3 regions of the Thalassotalea sp. Y01 genome follow, and region 1 is predicted to be linked to each of the others. Evidence: predicted binding sites of a transcription regulator. Region 1 holds the regulator's gene; each other region holds the start of a gene.
The links. The regulator MetJ, encoded in region 1, represses methionine synthesis genes. The targets are predictions, from matches to a motif close to TAGACGTCTAGACGTCTA.
Positions count from the first base shown of each region.

Region 1 (7,984 bases):
TAAAAAAGCATAAGTATTTGCAATAAAGAGTAAGTAAATGTCAACAATTGTAAAGCTACCCAATTTTCAGCAAGCACTTAGTGAATTAATCGCCAGCCCATCGATCAGTGCTGATTCTGCATCACTCGACCAAAGTAACTTGGCGGTAATTGAAATATTAGCGACTTGGTTCAAGGATCTAGGCTTTGCAGTGAATATTCAAAAAGTGCCTGGAACCAACAATAAATATAATTTGCTGGCTAAGATAGGCAGCGGCGAAGGTGGCTTATTACTGTCCGGCCATAGTGATACCGTGCCTTTCGATCAACAAGGCTGGAACAGCGACCCGTTTGCTATACATGAGAAAGACGATAAGTTTTTTGGATTGGGTACCTGTGACATGAAAGGCTTTTTCGCGTTTATCTTGCAAGCCTGCAAGCAGCTACCATTAACCAAGCTAACAAAGCCGTTATATATTCTTGCCACAGCCGATGAAGAGACAACCATGGCTGGTGCACGCTTTTTCATCGAACAACAATTGGCCAAACCCGATGTGGCAATTATTGGCGAACCGACCAACTTAAAGCCGGTAATTATGCACAAAGGACATATGTCTCATCGTATTACGGTGGTTGGCAAGTCAGGCCATTCCAGCCAACCGGCGAAAGGCATTAATGCCATTGAAATCATGTTCGAGATTATTAAGAGCTTAATGACCTTAAAGCAAGAGCTTAAACATCAATATCAAAACACTGCCTTTTCAGTTACTGAGCCGACCTTAAATTTTGGTGCTATAAAAGGTGGTGACAGTGCTAATCGAATTTGCGGCGATTGCTACTTAGATATCGATTTACGAGCGTTACCTGGTATCAAAGATGAAGAGCTGCTGTTTTGGTTAAGTGAGGCATTAAAAGCAACGGCAGAGAAATATCCCGGTAGAGTTAACATGCAGGAATTGCATGCCAGCTCCCCTGCCTTCGCTGAAAATGAGTCCAGTGAGTTGGTTCACGTCGCTGAAAAACTCTCTGGGCATTGTTGTCAGGCGGTAAATTACGCTACCGAAGCGCCGTTTATTCAGCAATTAGGTTGCCAAACCATTGTCTTAGGCCCAGGTTCGATTGAGCAAGCACATCAAATAGATGAATTTTTAGCATTCGATCAAATCAAGCCAACGGAAAAAATCTTATTGGATTTTATCCAACACTATTGCCTGCGATAAACGAAAAGGACAGTTTGTCATGTAAACAAACTGTCCCTGTGAGATAGCACTATGTAGATTGCTTAACCTTGTTGCGGGCGAATACCTAAGGTGTGACAAATTGCATAGGTTAATTCGGAACGATTTAGCGTATAAAAATGAAAGTCATTAACCCCTTCACTACGTAATATCTTCACCTGCTCCATGGCGATATTGGCACCAACCATGTTTCGCGTTGTCGGGTCATCATCGAGTCCCTCGTACAATTTGCCCATCCAATCTGGAACGTGCACGTTAGTTAACCCTGCAAAGCGTTTTAAAGTGGCAAAATTTGATACCGGCAAAATGCCCGGTACAATCTCGACATCAATACCAACCGCAACACAACGGTCTCGAAAACGTAAATAGGCGTCTATATCAAAAAAGAATTGCGAGATAGCACGCGTCGCGCCAGCATCAATTTTTCGTTTCAAGTTGACCAAATCAAATTGCGCATTAGGCGATTCGGGGTGGGTTTCTGGATAGGCGGCAACAGAGATTTCAAAGTCAGCGACCCCTTTTAATACCTCGACTAAGTCGCTGGCATACATATTTGGTTTTTCACTGCTGTTTGGTAAATCACCACGTAACGCAACAATGTGACGAACACCGCTTTGCCAATAGTCTTTCGCAATATCGATTAACTCTTGTTTACTGGCATCAATGCAAGTCAAATGTGGCGCTGCAACTAAGCTAGTGTCACGTTGAATTCGTTTAATAACGCCATGTGTTCTATCTCGGGTACCACTGCCTGCCCCGTAGGTTACTGACACAAAACTAGGATTAAGCGGTTCTAGACGTTCTACCGAATTCCACAAGGTGGTTTCCATTTGTTCAGAGTTTGGCGGAAAAAATTCAAATGACACATTTAAGTCGCGATCCAAATCACGGACAGTACGATTTAACAAATCAAGTTGGCGAGCTTTAGCATTCATTTAATATATCCCCTTAATGACAACTTCTTTTTTCTTATGTTCTAAACGCTGGCACAAATTAACTAAGTCAGAATGCAAGCCGCCAGCGGTAACATCTCGACCGGCACCAGGGCCGCGTATGATCAATGGATTCTCTTGATACCAGTCACTCACCAATAAAAAGATATTATCGCAGGCTGTCAGATTTACAAATGCGTGGTCCGCCGGCAGTATTTCCAAACCAACCTTCGCGGTAAGATTGTTATTATCTATGGCAAATCTAGCCACATAACGCAAATGCTGTTGCTGACTTTTTGCCTCATTTAACTTATTAGCAAAATACTCGTCCAATTCTGTAATGCGAGTAAAGAATTCATTTTTATCAATACGTTGTAACGATGGTGGCACAAGGTTTTCAACTTCTATGTTGTCCAATTCAAGCTCAAAACCAGCTAATCTGGCCAAAATAAGTAACTTTCTTTGTACGTCCAACCCAGATAAATCATCACGCGGATCAGGCTCGGTAAAACCTTGCTCAAGTGCATTTAAGACTAAATCTGAAAATGCCTGCTCACCGCTAAAGTTAGCAAACAGCCATGATAAAGTGCCTGAAAATATACCGGCAATTTCATGAATATTGTCACCGCTTTGCAATAGATCATTAATGGCGTAATTCACCGGTAAGCCCGCGCCGACTGTGGTATTAACTAACCACTGACTGCCGGTATCTTTTTGCACGTCTAATAATTGGCTGTATTGACTCTGCTCGCAAGAACCGGCGCATTTGTTGGCGCTGATGACATGGATACCACGTTCAAAAAAACTTTGGTATAACTGAGCAAAACTCTCTGACGGCGTAATATCAACAACCACTAACTCGTCATACGGATGTTGCTCTAACCAACCAAGTAATTGTTGATTATCATAGTCAACACTGCCGTCAGCAAATGACGGTAGTGCCTGACTTGGGTCGATACCATCGTTGTTAATAAGCGCTTTTTTTGATGTCGCAAGGCCAACCAAATGCACGTTTTCTAAACTTGAGATACGTGTTAACTGTTTTGGCAGCATGTCTAAAAATTTGCTGCCGATATTACCTAAACCTGCAACCACTAACCCTATATTGCGAGCATTTTTCGTTATGCTGGAATGCACTTGATTAAGTAATTCGACATTGCAGCTCTCGTTTAAAAACGCCAGCAAGCTGTGACCATTGTCACTGCCGACCAAAGCATCCAATGCTTCGTGGCGCAATACTCGTTTAAAACGTGCTTTAATTTCACTGCGACTCGCCACTTGATAGCCAACCACAGCCACTAACGATACTTGCTGGTAACTGAACTCAAGTTGATGCTGTTGCAGATATTCAATCGCCAACTGCGAAAACTGCTGGCTCACCACTAAGCACGACTTATCAGGGCATTGGTAAATCGGTTCAAAGCGGGCAATCACATGCCGCAAATACAGCTCGCTAACTTTATTTGTGTTAATTTTCACCAGATCATTATTGTGAGTAACCGATAGCTCGCTTTTGGCGATATCACCAAAGACACCGATTTCAGTACCATTGTCTTCGGGTAAAAAACTACTGGCGACATTCAATTGAATTTGCTGACATTGCAAAGGCGTTAATGTTTTCGCGTGTAGCACTGGATTGCCCAGTCTACCTAACTCCGCTGCCACTGAATTTTCAATACGATGTAGCTTGCGTGCGGTTGAAATAATACGAGGATCGGCACTGTAAATACCGTCGACATCGGTCCATAGCGTGACACTTTCTGCGCCGATAAGTTTGGCAACAATTGTTGCACTGTAATCGCTGCCATTACGGCCCAATGTTTGCGTTCTATTTTTGCTATCTGTGGCTATATAACCGGTAATTACCGTTAACTTTTCTGCTTGCTTAGCCGTTAAAAACGCTTGTTGTGAGCTATGCTCAACCAATTGATAATCATTGTCACAGTCAAGATGTAAAACTTGACGTGAGTCAACACCAATACATGGACATAACTGTTCATTAATCAGCGCCGATAACAAACGCATTGACCAAATTTCACCATGCGCTAATAGATCGTGTCGCTGATATATATCATCAAAATCGGTTTCGGCAAGCTTGGTAATATCCTTAGCGATTTGCTGGCATTCGGTTGCTGCCGCTGATGTAGATAGTAATTCACAGACCAAATTTTGCTGCTGATTTTGTAGCTCTGTTAATAATAACTGGCGCTGTTCGCTCTGTTGACAGTTAATGATTGCAAACAGCTTATCCGTGGTTTTACCGTTCGCTGACACCACTACGACGTCATCAAGTTGTGCTTCTTGCTTTAAAATTTGTATAACTCTTAATAAACACTCAGCATTGGCCAGTGAACTGCCACCAAACTTATGCACATTTACCGGTAGTTGTACCGCGTTATTTATATTTAACAAAGATGAGTTTGCTTGGTTCATGACTTATCCTTCACCGGCTTTATCACTAGGTGCAGTATATGCAGCATCAAGGGCTTGCTGTAAATCAGCAACAATATCGTCAGCATCTTCAATGCCTATAGACAGGCGAATCAGTGTTTGTGAGATACCTGCGGCTTTTTGTGCAGCTATATCCATACCCGCGTGTGTCATGGTCGATGGGTGTGCAGCCAAAGACTCTACGCCACCAAGAGACTGGGCTAGTGTAAACAACTGTAAAGCGGCAAAGAATTTACGAACCTGATTTTCATCGCCTTTAATATCAAACGACAACATTGAACCAAAACCGGCTTGTTGCGCTTTAGCTATCTCATGGCCAGGATGTGTCGACAGGCCAGGATAATAAACCGCCTCGACAGCCTGGTGCTTGGTAAGCAACGCAACCACCGCTTGGCTATTTTGCTGATGGGCTCGCAAACGTACAGGCAAGGTTTTGATGCCGCGTAAAGTCAGGTAGGCATCAAAAGCACTGCCAGTAATACCAATGCAATTTGCCCACCAAGCCAGATCATCGCCTAATTTCGGGTCTTTAGTGACAACGGCACCGCCGACAATATCTGAATGACCATTAATAAACTTAGTGGTTGAATGAATAACAATATCAGCACCTAGCTCTAATGGGCGCTGCAATAAGGGTGATAGAAACGTGTTGTCCACGGCAATTAAGGCGCCTACCTGCTTGGCGGCATCGCAAACCTTTTTAATATCCACTAAACGCAACAATGGATTACTTGGTGTCTCAACCAATACCAGTTTTGGCTTTTTGGCTAAGGCGTCGGCTAGCGCTTGACTGTCGGTTTGATCAACGACATCTAATTCAAATTGACCACGTTTGGCTAGATGGACAAACAATCTGTAACTGCCGCCATAACAATCATGCGGTATCAGTAATCTGTCACCCGCGCTGAGCAGTTGGCAAATTAGGTGAATCGCCGACATCCCGGTGCTGGTAATAACCCCTTTGCTGCCACCTTCTAAATGTGCAATAACCTCGGCCAGCGTTTGACGCGTTGGGTTACCCGTGCGCGAATAGTCAAATTGACGTTTTTCGTTAAATCCTTTGAGGCTATAGGTGCTCGATAAATGCATCGCCGGCACGACAGCTCCGTGATGCTGATCACTGTTTATTCCTGCCTGTACCGCGATGGTCGCTAATTTATCGAGTTTCATAATTTTGTTACCGTATTTATCATTAGATGTTTAGACGTCTATAAATCTATACGGATTAATTACTCAGGTCAAGAAGTTTTAGCCATCTATACATCTTTGCTTATAGATGTTGACTCAAACAACATATCCAGTACAATTTGATCAGCTGAGTAAAAACATCCAGATATAATTAAAAAACGGTTATTAGGGAGCAAAAATGGCTGACTGGAATGGCGAGTACATTAATCCATACGCGCCACACGGCAAAAAAAGTGAGCAAGTGAAGAAGATCACCGTATCTATTCCACTGCGAGTATTAAAAGTATTGACCGACGAGCGTACCCGCCGTCAGGTAAATAATTTACGTCACGCCACCAATAGTGAGTTGTTATGTGAGGCGTTTTTGCACGCGTTCACCGGGCAACCATTGCCAAGCGATAACGATTTGGCGAAAGATAACGAAAACTTGTTACCTGAAAGTGTGCGTAAAGTGCTGGAAGAAAATGGTATCACCGACTTTTCAGACTTCGAGAACGATGATTAAACATCATTGATGTCAATTCATTGAATAAAAAAAAGCGCTGATATCAGCGCTTTTTTATTGTTGTAATTTAACTTACTAGCTATTGCCCATACCCATATAGTTTTTAGGCAAGTCTATGGTCGACACGCCGGTTTCAACAGCGGCATTGGCGACAGCGAAGGCAACGTTGGCCAATAGTCTTGGATCCATAGGTTTAGGAATAATGTAGTCCTTACCAAACTCAAGTTTGTTACAACCGCTCGCATGCAACACCCCTTCTGGTACAGGCAATTTGGCAATCTCTCGAATCGCATCAACTGCAGCAACCTTCATGGCATCGTTAATTTGGCGAGAACGTACATCTAAAGCACCGCGGAAAATAAATGGGAAGCACAACACGTTATTCACCTGATTTGGATAATCAGAACGGCCGGTTGCCATAATCAAATCATCACGAGTAGCATGTGCCAACTCCGGCTTGATTTCTGGATCTGGGTTCGAGCAAGCGAAAACAACTGGTTTTGCAGCCATTAGCTGCAATTGCTCAGCTGATAATAGATTTGGACCTGATACACCAACGAACACATCCGCCCCTTCTAAGGCATCTTCTAAGGTGCGTTTATCGGTGTTATTGGCAAATAATTTTTTATACTCATTTAAGTCATCACGGCGGGTATGAACGATACCTTTGCGATCTAGCATGTAAATGTTTTCACGCTGAGCGCCGCAAGTGATCAATAATTCCATGCAGGCAATGGCCGCAGCGCCAGCACCTAAACATACAATTTGAGCTTGCTTTAGTTGTTTACCTTGTACTTCTAACGCATTAAGCATGCCTGCAGCAGTGACAATGGCGGTACCATGTTGATCATCATGAAAAATTGGCACCTTACAGCGTTCAATCAAGGCTTTTTCAATAACGAAACATTCCGGCGCTTTGATATCTTCAAGATTAATACCACCAAAGCTATCCGCAATATTCGCCACGGTATTAACGAAGTCTTCAATGGTATTGTGTTTAACTTCAATGTCGAACGAATCAATATTAGCAAAGCGCTTAAATAACAATGCTTTGCCTTCCATAACAGGCTTAGAAGCCAATGGACCTAGATTACCTAAACCCAAAATCGCCGTACCGTCACTGATGACCGCAACCGTATTACCTTTGTTTGTATAGCGATAGACATTATCTGGATTTTCTGCAATCTCTCGTACCGGCTCTGCGACACCCGGACTATAGGCAAGAGCCAAATCATCCGCCGTTTCGGCAGGGGTAGTTAATGCAACACTGATTTTGCCTGGTTTAGGCTGTTCATGATAATCGAGGGCTTGTTGACGCAGATCTGTCATTGACGAATTCCTTTAGAAAGACAAGGGTAGCTTAAGCTTAGTTAGAATAGTGAATGTTACCTGAAAACTTTCACAAGGGTTACATTTTTTAATGGCTATTTTGTTATAAGAAAGCGTTATTAGTAACAAATGATTTACGCATATATTGAACCTTGCATATCTAGTTTATTGGCCTGCATAAATAACAAAACCTGTTGCCATATCGGTGCGCTGTTTATGGTTATTATGTTGCCAAAGACAGCGTAAACCGCTACCGTTGTTGACAGTTGCAATTCATGTTTAAGAGAACCTATATGAACAAATCTACCATCAGCATTGCCTGCCTATTGACGTTAATTACCAGCTCAACGATGGCGACAGAAA
Region 1 is NZ_JABBXG010000007.1:191,638-199,621, reverse strand. Features, by position in the region: gene argE (acetylornithine deacetylase) at 38-1,198, shown strand; gene metF (methylenetetrahydrofolate reductase) at 1,261-2,151, opposite strand; gene metL (bifunctional aspartate kinase/homoserine dehydrogenase II) at 2,152-4,581, opposite strand; gene metB (cystathionine gamma-synthase) at 4,585-5,769, opposite strand; gene metJ (met regulon transcriptional regulator MetJ) at 5,966-6,292, shown strand; gene HII16_RS11875 (malic enzyme-like NAD(P)-binding protein) at 6,368-7,621, opposite strand; gene HII16_RS11870 (hypothetical protein) at 7,948-7,984, shown strand, end outside.

Region 2 (7,984 bases), on a different contig from region 1:
GTTTGCTAAGGCAAGCTTTTGTGCACAGACATAACGTTGCCGACCTTTTACCAAGCAAAAGTCGAAGACAAAACCTGCGTGCTTTAAAATAAACGGCAAATCTTTATTGACCAATTGTTCTTGTAAGGCAACCGTTGCCGTAGAAATAATGACTTTCTTTTTACGCTTTTTCGCCAAGGGGATGGCACCAAGGCAATAGGCTAATGATTTACCCGTACCTGTACCGGCTTCAATGACGATATGACGGGTATTCTTATCGTACTCTCCAGCAATGGTTTTAGCGATTTCGGCTATTAGGTATGCTTGTTCTTTGCGAGGACTAAAATTGTCTAGACTTTCGCCAATTCGCTTGTAGGCAGAGCGAATTAACTCCTTGGTTTTGTCACCTAGCATAAAATAATTATTTCCAACGGCGCATGTCTCGAATATACTGCTGTATATATTAACAGGTTTATTTGTAATTACACCTAAATAATGGCAAACACAATCAAAAAAGGATTTGTTCTCACTCGTCAAAGTCGTGATGTGGCGAGAATGATGCAGTTGACCTATTGGTTACAGACCGAAGATGGCCCGGTTAAGTTAACCGTCGACGGTGAAAAAGCCATTTTCTTTGTTCAAACCACAAGCGTTGAGAGTGCTAAAACCTACCTAAAACAAGCTGGTATCAACTTTCTTAGTAAACAACTATCGTTAAAATCCTTTGCTGGTGAAACCGTTGCGGGCTTTTATTTTAGCTCCATAGCCGCGTTTTATCGTGCACGAGAAGTGCTCAATGATGCTGGCATTAAATGCTACGAAGATGACGTACGTCCTGAAGATCGTTTTATCATGGAACGATTTATTAATGGTGCGTGTGAATTCACCGGTAATTTCAGTCACGCCCATGGTTTTTTGCATGCCGCTAATGCGCAAGTGCGCAGTTGTGAGTTCACGCCAAACTTGCGAATGTTGTCGGTAGACATCGAATGTTCTTTTGATGGCGAGTTATATTCTATTGGCGCCTATGGTGAAAGCGCGGATGGTTCTGTGATTAAAAAGGTGCTGATGATTGGCGAACCAGAACAAGACAGTGACGATTATATCGAATGGATCGATGATGAATACGAGTTGTTAATGCGCTTTATCGGTTTTATTAATGACGTTGATCCAGATGTGCTTATTGGTTGGAATGTCATAAATTTCGATTTTAAGTTATTGCAAAAACGATGTGATTTAAACAATATAAAATTTGCCATAGGCCGAGATGGCAGCAATCCTCATTGGCGTAAAAATCGACAATCTCAAGAACAACATTTTATTGATATTGCTGGGCGAGTGGTTATTGATGGTATCGATATGCTGCGCTCGGCAACCTATAGTTTTCCAAGCTTTGCCTTAGAAAACGTCGCGCAAACATTACTGGGGATAGGCAAAGATATTGACGATGTCGATAATCGAGCTGCAGAAATCACCCGAAAGTTTCTCTACCAAAAGCAACAACTCGCCAGTTACAACCTCGAAGATTGCCGTTTGGTGTGGCTGATTTTTGAGAAAACCCAATTGCTTGATTACGCCATTTTACGCACCCAACTAACGGGTCTTGAACTGGATCGAATTGGCGGCAGTGTTGCCGCATTCACTAATTTGTATTTGCCTAGGTTACATCGAGCAGGATATGTCGCGCCAAACATGGGGGATGGCCGTAGTGATTTAGTGTCTCCCGGTGGTTTCGTCATGGACTCGACGCCGGGTCTGTACCAAAACGTCTTGGTACTTGATTTTAAAAGCCTGTACCCAAGCATTATCCGCACCTTTAATATTGACCCCATGGGCATGGTTGAAGGTATTAGCGATCACCTGCAAGGTCTAGATGAGCAGGTTATTCCCGGCTTTGATGGTGCGTGGTTTTCACGAGAGAAACATTTTTTACCTGACATTATTACCTCGTTATGGAAAGAGCGTGATAAGGCAAAAGCGCAAAACAATGCGCCACTATCTCAGGCCATTAAGATCATCATGAATAGCTTTTATGGTGTCTTGGGCTCCAATGGCTGTCGCTTTTTCGATCCTCGTTTATCAGGGGCTATTACCAAGCGTTCCCATGAACTATTAAATTTAACCAAAGACTGGATCGAAGAGTTGGATTATCGGGTTATATATGGAGATACCGATTCGATTTTTATCAGTATTGGTGACGATAAAGACGATCAACAAAGTCAGCAAATTGGCAAAGAGATGATGCATTTAATCAATGACAAAATGCAACGCCATCTGCGTCAAGCGTTTCACATTGAATCATCGCTAGAAATTGAATTTGAAACCCATTTTCACACCTTCTTAATGCCAACGGTACGAGGTCAGGATATTGGCACTAAAAAGCGCTATGCTGGCCTCGTGGGTAGAGGTGAGCAAGAAAAGCTTATTTTTAAAGGTTTAGAGAGCGTACGCACTGATTGGACTCAATTGGCAAAAGACTTTCAGCGGACTTTGTATCTTAAGGTTTTTAACGGCGAGCCTGTTGAGGAGTACATTCGAGATATTGTCGAGCGAACCTTAGCAGGGGAGTTTGATGACAAATTAGTGTATCGAAAGCGCATTAGACGACAGTTAGAGCAATATCAAAAAAATGTCCCTCCACATGTTAGAGCGGCAAGAGACGCCGACCAACAAAACCAACAACAAGGCAAACCGTTACGCTATCAACAACGTACCTGGATTGAATATGTCTATACCAAAGAAGGGCCACAGGCATTGGAATACTTGCGCAGTAAAATAGACTATCCGTTGTACATTGAGCGTCAATTGGGCGCGGTTGCCGATGGCATTCTACCGTTTATTGGTAAACACTTTAGCAATATCATCGACGATCAAATGCAGTTGTTTTAAAAATATCTGCCATTTATGACTGACATGGTATACCATGTTTAGATGGCTAGATTGCTAAATTTTATAGCATTGTTACTAACACGTGCAGTGTAAGTCGAGCACACAAGCCATTATAAACGTTCGATAAATAACGTTTTTGCTTACCAAGTACCGTTAACAGCTTGGCTGATTAAGCAAATCAGTAAAACAAGCAAAGTCAGTAGTGCAACGAATAAACATACGTTGCAGACATAAGTAATAAACATAACTAGCTAACATACGTAATCAGCATAAGTAACAAGCATATGAAAAAAGATACTAAAATCGTTAATGCCGGTCGCAAGTCAAAATGGACCCAAGGTATGGTAAACCCACCGGTATACCGTGCCTCTACAATCGTATTTGATTCCGTTAAAGAAATGAAACATGCGGCTGTAAACCGAGCCAAACAAGTACCGTTTTATGGCCGTCGTGGCACGCCAACAACCTTTGCCTTTGCTGATGCAATGACAGAGTTAGAAGGCGGCGCAGGTTGTTATGTCTACCCTTGTGGCACCGCGGCGATTACCAGTGCGATTTTATCTTTTGTTAAAAGTGGCGATCATATTTTAATGGTCGATACCGCTTATGAACCGACTCGTGATTTTTGCAGCAAAACGCTGGCTCGTATTGGCGTTGACGTTACTTATTATGATCCGATGATTGGCCGTGATATTGGCGATTTAATTCAAGACAATACCAGTATTGTGTTTTTAGAATCACCGGGCTCACTAACCATGGAAATACAAGACGTACCGGGTATATGTCAGGTTGCGCATCAGAAGAACGAAGACATAGTGGTCATGCTTGATAATACTTGGGCGTCACCTATACACTTCCAGCCGTTTGAATACGGCGTTGATGTGTCTGTACAAGCAGCAACCAAATATGTGGTCGGTCATTCGGACTGTATGTTGGGAACAGCCACGGCTAATAAAAAATGTTGGCCTGTGCTGCGAGAAAACTCGTATTTACTGGGGCAATGTGCGTCACCGGATGACATATATTTGGCAATGCGCGGTATTCGTACCTTGGGTGTTCGATTAAATCAGCATCAACAGGCATCATTAAAAGTTGCAACATGGTTGCAGACACGCCCAGAAGTTGAAACTGTGTTGCACCCGGCCTTAGAATCGTGCCCTGGACATGAGCATTTTAAACGAGACTTTGTTGGTGGTAATGGATTGTTTTCCTTTGTCTTGAAACAGTCTAATCCACAAGCGTTAAATGCGATGTTAGATGGCATGCATCATTTTAAAATGGGGTTTTCGTGGGGGGGCTATGAAAGCTTGATTTTAGCTAATTCGAATATTAAATCGATGCGCACAGCTACCAATTGGCTGTACAGTACACCATTAGTTCGTTTGCATATTGGATTAGAAGATGTCGATGACTTGATTGCTGATTTAGACGCCGGATTTAGTCGTTTAAATGCACTACTTTAATGTTGTCTGGCAATATCACCTTTAAAATTTGGCATTCATCGGATTTTCTCCTACATTCAACGCTAAAGAGGGAACCGATTCTTTATGCCTCTATCTAATGCATGATTTGCGTTAATTCACGTTATTTCCTTTGAACAGGTCCTGACAACGCAAAGTTTTTGATTTGTAAAGCAGGATCTTTTATAAAGCCATAGTCAGTTCTAGATTACAGGAGTTCTATGAAAACTGAACAAAACTTTATCGGCAGCTTTTTCAAGCTAGAATCCGCCGGTGGTATTATTTTGATGGTGGCGGCCGTATTGGCAATGATTTGCGCCAATACATCGTTATCTGTGTATTATGATTTAATCCTCGACACCCCGGTCGAAGTCAGAGTAGGGCCACTTGAAGTGGCTAAACCATTATTGCTTTGGATCAACGATGGTTTAATGGCGATATTCTTTTTCTTGGTCGGTCTTGAGCTAAAACGAGAGCTCATAGAAGGCGAATTAAAAGAACGCAAAAATATTATATTACCTGGTGTTGGCGCAATAGGTGGTATGTTAGTTCCTGCGCTGGTTTATGTGTATTTTAATTACCAAGATCCAGTCAACATCAAAGGTTGGGCGATCCCAGCGGCAACGGATATCGCCTTTGCTTTAGGTGTATTAACACTACTCGGCTCGCGTGTTCCGGCTACTGTTAAGATTTTCCTTACTTCATTAGCCATTTTTGATGACATAGGCGCGATTATTATTATCGCCTGTTTCTATACCGATGATATCTCGTTTATCTCATTAGTGATCGTTGCGGTTTGCGTACCAATATTATGGTTTTTGAACCACCGCAAAGTGGAAGCACGCAGTTTGTATTTGATGATCGGTGTTGTGATGTGGGTTGCGATGTTGAAGTCCGGTGTACATGCGACGTTAGCTGGTGTTTTAGTGGCGTTATTTATTCCGTTAAAATCTAAATCTGACCCAGATTTTTCACCATTGAAATCGTTAGAACATGATTTGCATTCGGTCGTGGCATTCTTTGTATTGCCTGTGTTCGCATTTGCTAATGCTGGATTGAACTTGTCAGGGGTATCGGCGGAAGATGTGCTGCATCCGGTCCCTATGGGTATTGCTATGGGGTTATTAATTGGTAAGCAGGTAGGGGTATTTGGTATGTGTTATCTTGCGGTTAAGATGAAATTAACCGAATTACCAAAAGGCATGAATTTTAAAACGCTATACGGTACAGCGGCATTGTGTGGTATTGGTTTTACCATGAGTTTGTTTATCGGTTCTTTAACGTTCGAAGCCACCGATATGGACAAGCTGTTTGATGAGCGATTAGGTATTGTTGTTGGCTCGTTGCTATCTGGCATCATTGGCTATCTTATTTTATCTTATTCGTTAAAAAAACCTGATGCAGATGTTGATGCAGTCACAGAGGTAAAAAGCTAAGCTCCTTCACAACACACAAAAAAGGCGGGATTATCCCGCCTTTTTTTGTGTGTTGTACTGTGGTGAGTGCAGCGATGTGACACACTCTATATAGCTATAATGGATGTTTTAAAATGGCTACTTTTTACCGAGTAACGTGAATATTTTATCGGCAATGTCAGTGTTTTCTTGATGACCAATGAAATTTTCTGCGCCGTTTCCGAAGGCATATACTGGTACGTCGAGACCGGTATGTCCTGAACTTGTCCAACCGGCCCCTGTTTTTAAGTCTATGATTTCTTTAATAAAGCCATAGTAACGCGTAACCAGCTTTTCCTTGGTTTTTGTTTTGTTTAATTGCTTATCTAGCACTTCTTGCTGATTTTCCAGACGCAAGGTAACAAAATGACTTTGCTCAGATTCAGACAACTTAAAACCAAGCGATGAGGAAAGATCATCGATGTTGAGTTCATCACTTGCTAATTGTTTTGCTAAGGCCAGAGGTGATTTGCTGAGTTTGTTGATGATTTTAGGTTGCCAGTTATATTTGCCGCTACTGCCAATGCTCATACCACCTGTATTGTGATCAGCCGTTAGTACCACTAGGGTGTTTGGATGTTTAGCAACATAGGCGTGTAAAAACTCCATAGTCATCGCCAAATCATGCATTTCACCCATGGCATAAGCCATATCATTGGCATGTCCGCCCCAATCAACCTGAGACGCCTCGACTAACAAAAAGTAGCCATTGCTATTGTCTAAGGCTTTTACCGCCGCTTTGGTCATCTGTGTTAATGGGTTTTGATAATTCAGGTCGACATTATTATCAATCGCGACAGGTGCGAATAAACCCAATAATTTATCACCTGATTGTACGTTGTTGAGCTGCGTAAATTCGCTGAGGTATTGATAACCTTGTTCGTTGAACTCGGCAATTAAGTTGCGGTCTTCACGCTGAAAGTAACTTACACCTCCGCCTAACATAACATCCGCTTTCAGTTCACCGTCGATGGTGGAGTCAAGGTAGTCATCGGCGATAGCGTTATAGTTTCTACGGCTTTCATTTTTTGCGATGTACGATGCCGGGGTTGCATGAACAATTTGTGAGGTAACAGCAATGCCTGTGCGTTTGCCACGTTGCTTAGCGTATTCCAGTACGGTTAACTGCGGCTTTAAATGCACATCAACACCAATCGCACCATTGTACGTTTTAACACCCGTAGCGAGCGCTGTGGCGCTGGCTGCTGAATCGGTCACATAACTGTTTGCCGGTGTGTGTTGGCCATCAATCGCTTGATTTTTAGCATAGCTAGACGGTGTGGTACTCGAACTGCCAACTAAGACTTTATCAAAGATGGTGGATTCAACTTTGGCGGTATTGGCATCGTCTTGCCAAAATCGATAGGCACTGGGATACACTGGGCCCATTCCGTCGGCAACGATCATAATGATATTTTTAGGTAATGGTGGGGTATCTGTTTTTGTTTGTTGTTGTTTGGCCTGTGTTGATGCAGTAGCGACGCAAAGGGCTAAGCCAGATAATAGGTATTTCAACTTACTTTACTCATCTTTCTCTAATCTGAAGAGCCATGATGTTAGCACAAAGAATTGGCTATTCATAAACCCCAGGGCTAAGCACTCCAATGACATGCGTTAGCGCTTCATTTAGCTCTTAATTTGGATCTTGAATTGGCGCTTAATCCAGCCCTTAATCGAGTCCTTAAGTTAAAGCTGTTAGAACCTTTTATTACGATTTATCCCAAACCGCGGCTTTAAAATGTTTTCGGCAAACCGATTCATACATGTCATTGCCTCCAATTTGAACTTGTGACCCACTGGTAACCGGTTTGCCTTGCTCATTAAAGCGGATTATGAAGTTCGCTTTACGGCCACAATGGCATACTGTTTTTAACTCAATAAGCTTGTCGGCCCAGGCCATTAGTGCAGCACTGCCGCTAAAGGTTTGGCCAAGAAAGTCGGTACGAATTCCATAGGCAAGCACCGGAATGCTTAAATAGTCGACGACATCGGTCAATTGTTTGACTTGCTCTTCACTTAAAAATTGCGATTCATCAATCAGTATGCAATCGATGGTCTCAGCGGCTAACAGTTGATTGATCTCCTGGTATAGATTGCTGTCTTTACTAAATTGGCGTGCATCACTGCTTAAACCGATACGAGAGGTGACTTTGCCCTGGCCAAAACGGTCATCAAGTTGTGCGGTGAAGATCACCGTTTTCA
Region 2 is NZ_JABBXG010000002.1:188,035-196,018, reverse strand. Features, by position in the region: gene dinG (ATP-dependent DNA helicase DinG) at 1-393, opposite strand, end outside; gene HII16_RS03720 (DNA polymerase II) at 475-2,868, shown strand; gene HII16_RS03715 (cystathionine beta-lyase) at 3,153-4,331, shown strand; gene nhaA (Na+/H+ antiporter NhaA) at 4,550-5,764, shown strand; gene HII16_RS03705 (alkaline phosphatase) at 5,882-7,297, opposite strand; gene HII16_RS03700 (thymidine kinase) at 7,491-7,984, opposite strand, start outside.
Region 2: HII16_RS03715 (cystathionine beta-lyase) is a predicted target of MetJ. The motif match lies at 2,908-2,925, and genes of this name have one in related genera.

Region 3 (7,984 bases), on a different contig from region 1:
TTTTTCAATTCTGGGCCTATGGTCTCGGCAATTAATTTATCCGACGCCGACAAAGGTCGAGCTTCGCCACGACCACCCGCGGCAAGATTGCCTCGGGTTTCGCCTTGTGCAGGAATACGCGCTAAACAATACGGCATAGGCTCACCATTAACGATAAGAATACGCTTATCACCATCGACAATCTCTGGCATGTATTCTTGCACCATGGCATACATAGAGCCATGCGCGGTTAAGGTTTCGATAATGACCCCGACATTGGCTTCGCCGTCTTTCATGCGAAAGATTGATGAGCCACCCATGCCATCTAGCGGCTTGATGATCACATCTTTGTGTTGCGCGTGAAAATCGCGAATACGCGTTGCATTGCGAGTGACCAAGGTTTTAGGTGTGAATTCTGCGAACCAAGCAGTAAACAGTTTTTCATTACAGTCGCGCAGACTCTGTGGCTTATTAACGATTAATGTGCCTTGCTCTTCTGCTCGCTCAAGCATATATGTTGCGTAAATAAATTCGGTATCAAATGGCGGATCTTTGCGCATTAAAATCGCGTCCATATCGGCCAGAGCGACATCATCTGTCGACTCAATATCATACCAATGCTTAGCGTCATCAAAGACGGTCACTTTGCTAACACTTGCGCGAGCTTCGCCGTGCAACATATACAAATCCTGCATTTGCATGTAGTACAACTCATGGCCGCGACTTTGTGCTTCCAACATCATCGCCAGACTTGAGTCTTTCGCGACATTAATGTTTTCAATCGGGTCCATAACCACGCCAATTTTTAACGTCATAATAATTCCTAACTAGGGTTGGCTTGTCTTTATAAATCGCCAAACTTGCATTGTAATGCGGTAATCGCGGTAAGAGCCGCGGTTTCCGTTCTTAATACTCTAGGGCCAAGCAAAACATCGGTGAATCCGGCATGTCCTGCGTCACTGATTTCATCATTTGAAAGACCACCTTCCGGACCGATAAGTAACCTTACCGCATCCGCTTGCATAGGTAGTGTCGAGATAGAGTATTGTGCTTTGGGGTGTAGATTTAGTTTCAATTCATCGGTGTTCTCGTTCAGCCATTGTGATAACGGTTGCGCCGGCATCACTTCTGGCACTTGAGCACGACCACTTTGTTCACAAGCACTGATGACAATCTTTTGCCATTGTTGACGCTTTTTCTCAAGGCGTTCGCCACTGAGTTTGACACCACAACGCTCGGTAAACAATGGGGTAATTTGATTGACCCCCAGTTCAACAGACTTTTGTAAGGTAAAGTCCATTCGATCGCCACGAGAAATGCCCTGACCTAAATGAATGCGCAATGGTGACTCATTATCCACGGCAACCGAGTTTTCTATACGGGCAAAAGCCTGCTTTTTACTGACTTGGGTCAGCTTCGCTTGGTAGTCATGACCATCGCCATTAAACAGATAAATAATATCGTCGGTTTTTAAGCGCAGTACCCTGATCACATGGCCAAAAACATCATCGCTAAGGGCGACTTCGCTGCCGGTTGTTAATGCTCCAGGTTGGTAGAATCGATTGTTGCTCACTGAATTGACACTTATTGCTGCTATCTGCCTTACAAGATAGGGGCGATGGATGCAAAAAACAAGAGATAGAGAGGCAAATATATGATTAGATTAAAGACAAAAAAATAAGCCAGATATGAATCTGGCTTATTTAAAACAATGATATATTTTAACGGCTTACTTTAAGCCGGATGCGTCGCGTAATGCATCTGCCTTATCGGTTTTTTCCCAACTAAAGGCGGTGAAGCTGTCATCACCCACCGTCATTTCAAATGGTTCGCGACCAAAATGGCCGTACGCTGCTGTCATTTGATACATCGGATGCAGTAAGTCCAACATTTTGGTAATGCCGTATGGACGCAAGTCAAAATTCTCTCGTACCAATTTAATCAATGTATCTTCATCAACCTTACCTGTGCCGAAGGTTTCAATAGAAATAGAGGTCGGCTCTGCAACACCAATCGCATAAGACACTTGAATCTCACAACGCTCAGCAAGGCCTGATGCAACAATGTTTTTAGCAACATAGCGACCAGCGTAGGCGGCACTGCGATCAACTTTAGATGGATCTTTACCTGAGAAAGCACCACCACCATGACGAGCCATACCACCGTATGTATCAACAATGATTTTACGACCGGTTAAACCACAATCACCTACCGGACCACCAATAACAAAACGTCCTGTTGGGTTGATGAAGTATTTGGTTTGCTTGGTTAATAGCTCAGCTGGTAACACATGCTTAATGATGTTTTCCATTACCGCTTCATACAAATCTTCTTGGCTGATATCAGGGTTATGTTGGGTTGATAATACAACCGCATCAATGGCCACTGGCTTGTTATCTTCATAAACGAACGTTACTTGCGATTTTGCATCTGGGCGCAACCAAGGCAGCACGCCAGATTTGCGCATTTCAGCCTGACGCTCTACCAAACGATGTGAATAATAAAGCGGAGCTGGCATAAGTGATGGCGTTTCGCTGGTTGCATATCCAAACATTAAACCCTGATCACCTGCACCTTGTTGTTCTGGCTTAGCACGATCGACACCTTGCGCAATCTCAGGTGATTGCTGGCCAATCAAGTTCATGATGCCACAGGTTTCACCGTCAAAACCAACATCTGATGAGGTATAACCGATATCGGTAATCACTTTACGGGTGATAGATTCCAAATCAACCCACGCTTCTGTGGTGACTTCGCCAGAAATGATTGCCACACCTGTCTTAACCATGGTCTCACATGCAACGCGAGCGTGCTTATCCTGGGCGATAATCGCATCAAGTACTGCATCAGAAATCTGATCAGCAATTTTATCAGGGTGACCTTCAGATACAGACTCAGAAGTAAAATAATGTTTAGCCATGACGCCTCTTTTTAAAAACTATACTCTCAGCAGGGATAACGTCGTTACGTTTGCCTACTGATAAATGCCTAAATAATAGACAAGGAATTCGAAATTGAGAGAATTTTACCTTGCTTTCTTTCATAAATCTACACTTTTACGTCTAGACGTCTAAACTTTTTCAAGGGGTCAGAACACTTGTTCTCTTTTTCAAGTGTTCTGCCCCCTTGAAATAAGCAAAAGAGCACCCTAAGGTGCTCTGTTAATTACTATATAAAGACCAGTATGGATCAGTGTTTATTCAACGCCGTCCAGTGTTGCGCCTTTTAAGCCACCAATACCAGTTTGATCGTTACTGCGAAGTTTGATCATTAAGCGTAGATCGTTTGGTGAATCGGCGTGATGCAATGCATCGGTGTAACTGATATCACCGGATTCATACAAATCAAACAGCGCCTGATCGAAAGTTTGCATGCCCAATTCACGAGATTTAGTCATTACCTCTTTGATCTGACCGACATCGCCTTTTTTGATTAACTCAGCGATATAAGGTGAGTTCAATAGAATCTCGATAGCAGCGCGGCGACCATGACCGTCACGGGTCGGTACCAACTGCTGGGCGACAATACCGCGTAAATTCAAGGCTAAATCAAACTGTAATTTTTGATGTTGCTCGGCGGGTACCAAGTGCATGATTCGGTCAATTGCTTGGTTGGCATTGTTAGCATGCAGTGTAGCAATACATAAATGGCCGGTTTCAGCAAAGCTTAGTGCATGCTCCATGATTTCTTGCGAGCGAATCTCACCAATCAGAATAACATCTGGCGCTTGACGCAATGAGCTCTTCAAAGCAGCATCAAAGGATTCAGTATCCATGCCGACTTCGCGTTGAGTGATCATTGAACGGGCATGATCATGAACAAATTCCACCGGATCTTCGATGGTTAATATGTGACCACGCGCATTACGGTTACGATAACCAATTAACGACGCCATTGACGTTGACTTACCCGTACCGGTACCACCGACAAACAATACCAAGCCACGTTTTGACATCACCAAGTCTTTCAATACCTGTGGCAAGCCTAGCTTGTCGACATCCGGTATATCGGTAACGATGCGACGAATAACCATGCCCGGCATTTCGCGTTGCCAAAACGCTGAAATACGAAAACGGCCAATGCCATCTACGGCGATAGCGTAGTTACATTCTTTGGTCGCTTCATATTCAGCTTTGTTCTTGTCATTCATCGAGCTTAAGACAAGATCAAGTGCCTCATCATAACTGAGAACCTTTTCATCAATGGCGACTAGCTCGCCATTGATTTTGGCACTGGCAGCAAGGTTTACGGTGATAAATAAATCCGATGCATCTTGGCTGACCATATTGCTTAACAGTTCGTGTAAATACATCTCTCAACCTTAGTAAACTTTAAACTGATTCTTATCAGCTGCTTTTGCCATCGCGTCTTCACGGGTGATCAGGCCACGACTCAATAAGCCTTGTAAACATTGATCCATGGTTTGCATACCATGTGACATGCCGGTTTGAATTGCCGAGTACATTTGCGCAATCTTATCTTCACGAATCAGGTTACGAATCGCTGGGATACCGACCATGATTTCGTGTGCAGCAACACGGCCACCACCGACTTTCTTAATCAGTGTTTGCGAGATTACCGCACGCAATGATTCAGACAACATAGAGCGAACCATGTCTTTTTCTTCACCAGGGAATACATCAACAATACGGTCAATGGTTTTCGGTGCAGAGGTGGTATGCAAGGTACCAAATACTAAGTGACCGGTTTCTGCCGCGGTCATCGCAAGACGAATGGTTTCAAGGTCACGCATCTCACCAACCAGAATAACATCGGGATCTTCACGTAGCGCACTACGCAAAGCGTTGCTAAAGCTTAACGTATCACGGTGCACTTCACGTTGGTTAATTAGACATTGTTTGTTGTCGTGAACGAATTCGATTGGGTCTTCGATTGTTAGAATGTGATCGCGCTTAGATTCGTTGATGTAATCCACCATCGCTGCCAAGGTTGTTGATTTACCCGAACCCGTAGGACCGGTTACCAATACTAAACCACGAGGGTTTTCAGAGATTTGGCGGAAAATATCTGGGCAACCCAACTCATCCAATGATAAAATTTTACTTGGGATGGTACGAAATACAGCAGCAGGGCCTCGGTTCTGATTGAACGCATTTACCCTAAAACGAGCTAGGTTTGGCACTTCAAAGGAGAAATCCACTTCAAGGTTTTCTTCGTATTCTTTGCGCTGACGATCGGTCATGATGTCATACACTAGAGCATTTACATCTTTGTCTTCTAGCGGTGGAATGTTAATCTTACGTACATCGCCATCAACACGAATAGCGGGTGGCATACCGGTGGAAAGGTGTAAATCTGATGCGTTGTGTTCAACACTAAACGCTAAAAGTTCGGTAATATCCATAATATTCCTAATTAATTATTGTTATCCAGAATAAAAACTATGAGTCTAATCGCTGATAATCTGCGCAAGGTTTTGACATCTATTGAGCAGTCATGCTGCCAGTCTAACCGCCAGGTTAATTCTGTAAATTTGTTGGCAGTAAGTAAAACCAAACCTGCTGAAAGCATCGCCGCGGCTTATTATGCGGGGCAACGCCATTTCGGCGAAAACTACGTTCAGGAGCTTGCGAGTAAAGCCGATGAGTTATCCGATTTGGATATCATCTGGCATTTTATCGGTCCTATTCAGAGTAATAAAACTCGTTTGATAGCAGAGCATGCCGATTGGGTGCACTCTATTGACCGAGAAAAAACGGCAAAACGCCTTAACGAACAACGTGATATTAACATTACCCCGCTGCAAGTTTGTTTACAAGTGAATATTAGTGCAGAGGACAGCAAATCGGGTGCAAGTGTCGAACAATTAAACGCCCTTGCCGCTTTTGTCGATTCTTGCCCTAATTTAGTATTGCGCGGCTTAATGTGCATCCCAGCAAAAGGCGATGTTGAGCAAACCAAACAAAGCTTTTTAAAAATGGCTGAGTTATTTGCGCAATTAAAACAAACATATAGCAGTGTCGATACATTATCTATGGGCATGAGCGGTGATATGGATATTGCTGTAGAATGTGGTTCAACTATGGTGCGAGTCGGTACCGCGATATTTGGAAGTAGAGATTAAATAATGAAAAAAGTAGCTTTTATTGGTGCTGGTAACATGAACCGCTGCATATTAATTGGTATGGTTAAAGCGGGTTTTGATGCGGCATTAATCACCGTAACCAACCCAAGTCCAGAAAAGCGTGTTGCGTTGGCAAATGACTATGGTGTCAATCAAAGTGCCGACAATATTGAGGCTGCCAAGCAAGCAGATATCATCATTCTTGGCGTGAAGCCGCATTTAATCAAAACCGTGTGCCAACAACTGGCCGATGCGATGGATATCAGCGACAAATGTTTTGTTTCTGTCGCTGCTGGGGTGTCTATGGCGCAAATGCGCAGTGTACTTGGTGAGCAAGCAGGTCTTGTCCGCTGCATGCCAAACACACCTTCGCAACTTGGTGTCGGTATGGCAGGCTTATTCGCTGACGACAGTGTAAGTGATGAGAGCAAAGCTTTTATCGATGCCATGTTTGTCGCGGTAGGTAAGACATTATGGCTTGCCAATGAAGCAGAGATTGATAATCTGATTACGGTATCGGGATCAGGTCCAGCTTACTTTTTTGCCTTTATGGAAGCCATGCAAAAACAAGCGATGGCGTTTGGTTTTGATCAACAAACCGCACGTGAGATGGTACAACAAACCGCATTAGGTGCGGCTCAAATGGTCATCGAAAATCCTGAATCTATCGCCACCTTGCGCGAAAATGTCACCTCCAAGGGCGGCACCACGCAAGCGGCACTAAACACATTTTTTGACGGTGGTTTAACAGATTTAGTCGCTAAGGCGATGATTAACTGTAAAAAACGTGCAGAAGAAATGACAGAAAGTAACAACTAATTTTGCCGCCATGGTATAAGATTAAAAAATAAGCTTTTTAACAATAGCTTTTAACAAAAACTAAAAAACAATGCATTTGCACATGGAGTAATAATGGAAGCATTGCTGATTTTACTGAACTTTTTATTTGACGCCTTTTTTATGGTGTTAATTTTACGAGTTTGGTTGCAAGCGGTTCGCGCTGATTTTTATAACCCGTTAAGTCAATTTGTGGTCAAGGTAAGTAACCCGGTTGTGGTGCCTTTTAGGCGCTTTATTCCAGGTTTTGCTGGTGTTGATGTGGCCACCATTTTGGTCGCTTATATAGTCGGTACGCTGAAGCTGTATACCATGTCTAGCCTACAAGGCGGCATTATTGAATTCGGCTTATTGTTGTATCTTGGCTTATTGTATCTGATCAAAGAAAGCGGCTACTTGCTGTTTATGGTGATGTTGATCATGGCGCTGATGAGTTGGGTCGTACAACATCCAACCCCAATTCGTTTAGTGTTTCACCAACTGACGGAACCATTTTTACGCCCTATTCGACGTATATTGCCTGATCTAGGTGGTATTGATTTATCGGTCGTCATCGCGTTTTTGGCGCTGAGCATGCTCAATGCGTTTTTAAATACCACAGTGCCTTATTGGTCTGTGTTACGCATGTTCTAACGCGCAAGCAATCATCGTTACCGACAACAAACGTCTATACTTAGTATCACTTGTACATCAATGTACAAAATAGAGAGGCAATTATGCTTAAACGAATAACCCAAGTTGTTGCAACAGTTCTGTGTTTTTGTTTAATGAGCGTTGCTGTCCACGCCGAACAAATGAAGAAGCTTGGTGATTTAGAAGTACACTATATTGGCTTATCAACGTCAATTTTACAGCCTGAAATCGCCAAGAGTTATGGTATTGAACGCAGCCGTTACAAAGGTTTTGTTAATATTTCTGTGCTCGATGGCAGTGCCGACGGTAAGCCGGCAAAAGCGGTTGGTATTTCCGGTAAAGCAATCAACTTAGTTGGCCAGTCAATGAACCTTGAATTTCAGCAAATTAAAGAAGGTGATGCAATTTATTATATTGCTATCGTTGATTATCCCAATGACGAAACCTATA
Region 3 is NZ_JABBXG010000012.1:54,355-62,338, forward strand. Features, by position in the region: gene gshB (glutathione synthase) at 1-794, opposite strand, end outside; gene rsmE (16S rRNA (uracil(1498)-N(3))-methyltransferase) at 824-1,552, opposite strand; gene metK (methionine adenosyltransferase) at 1,709-2,899, opposite strand; gene HII16_RS15210 (PilT/PilU family type 4a pilus ATPase) at 3,176-4,291, opposite strand; gene HII16_RS15215 (type IV pilus twitching motility protein PilT) at 4,301-5,344, opposite strand; gene HII16_RS15220 (YggS family pyridoxal phosphate-dependent enzyme) at 5,384-6,064, shown strand; gene proC (pyrroline-5-carboxylate reductase) at 6,068-6,883, shown strand; gene HII16_RS15230 (YggT family protein) at 6,977-7,534, shown strand; gene HII16_RS15235 (DUF4426 domain-containing protein) at 7,618-7,984, shown strand, end outside.
Region 3: metK (methionine adenosyltransferase) is a predicted target of MetJ. The motif match lies at 3,035-3,052, and genes of this name have one in related genera.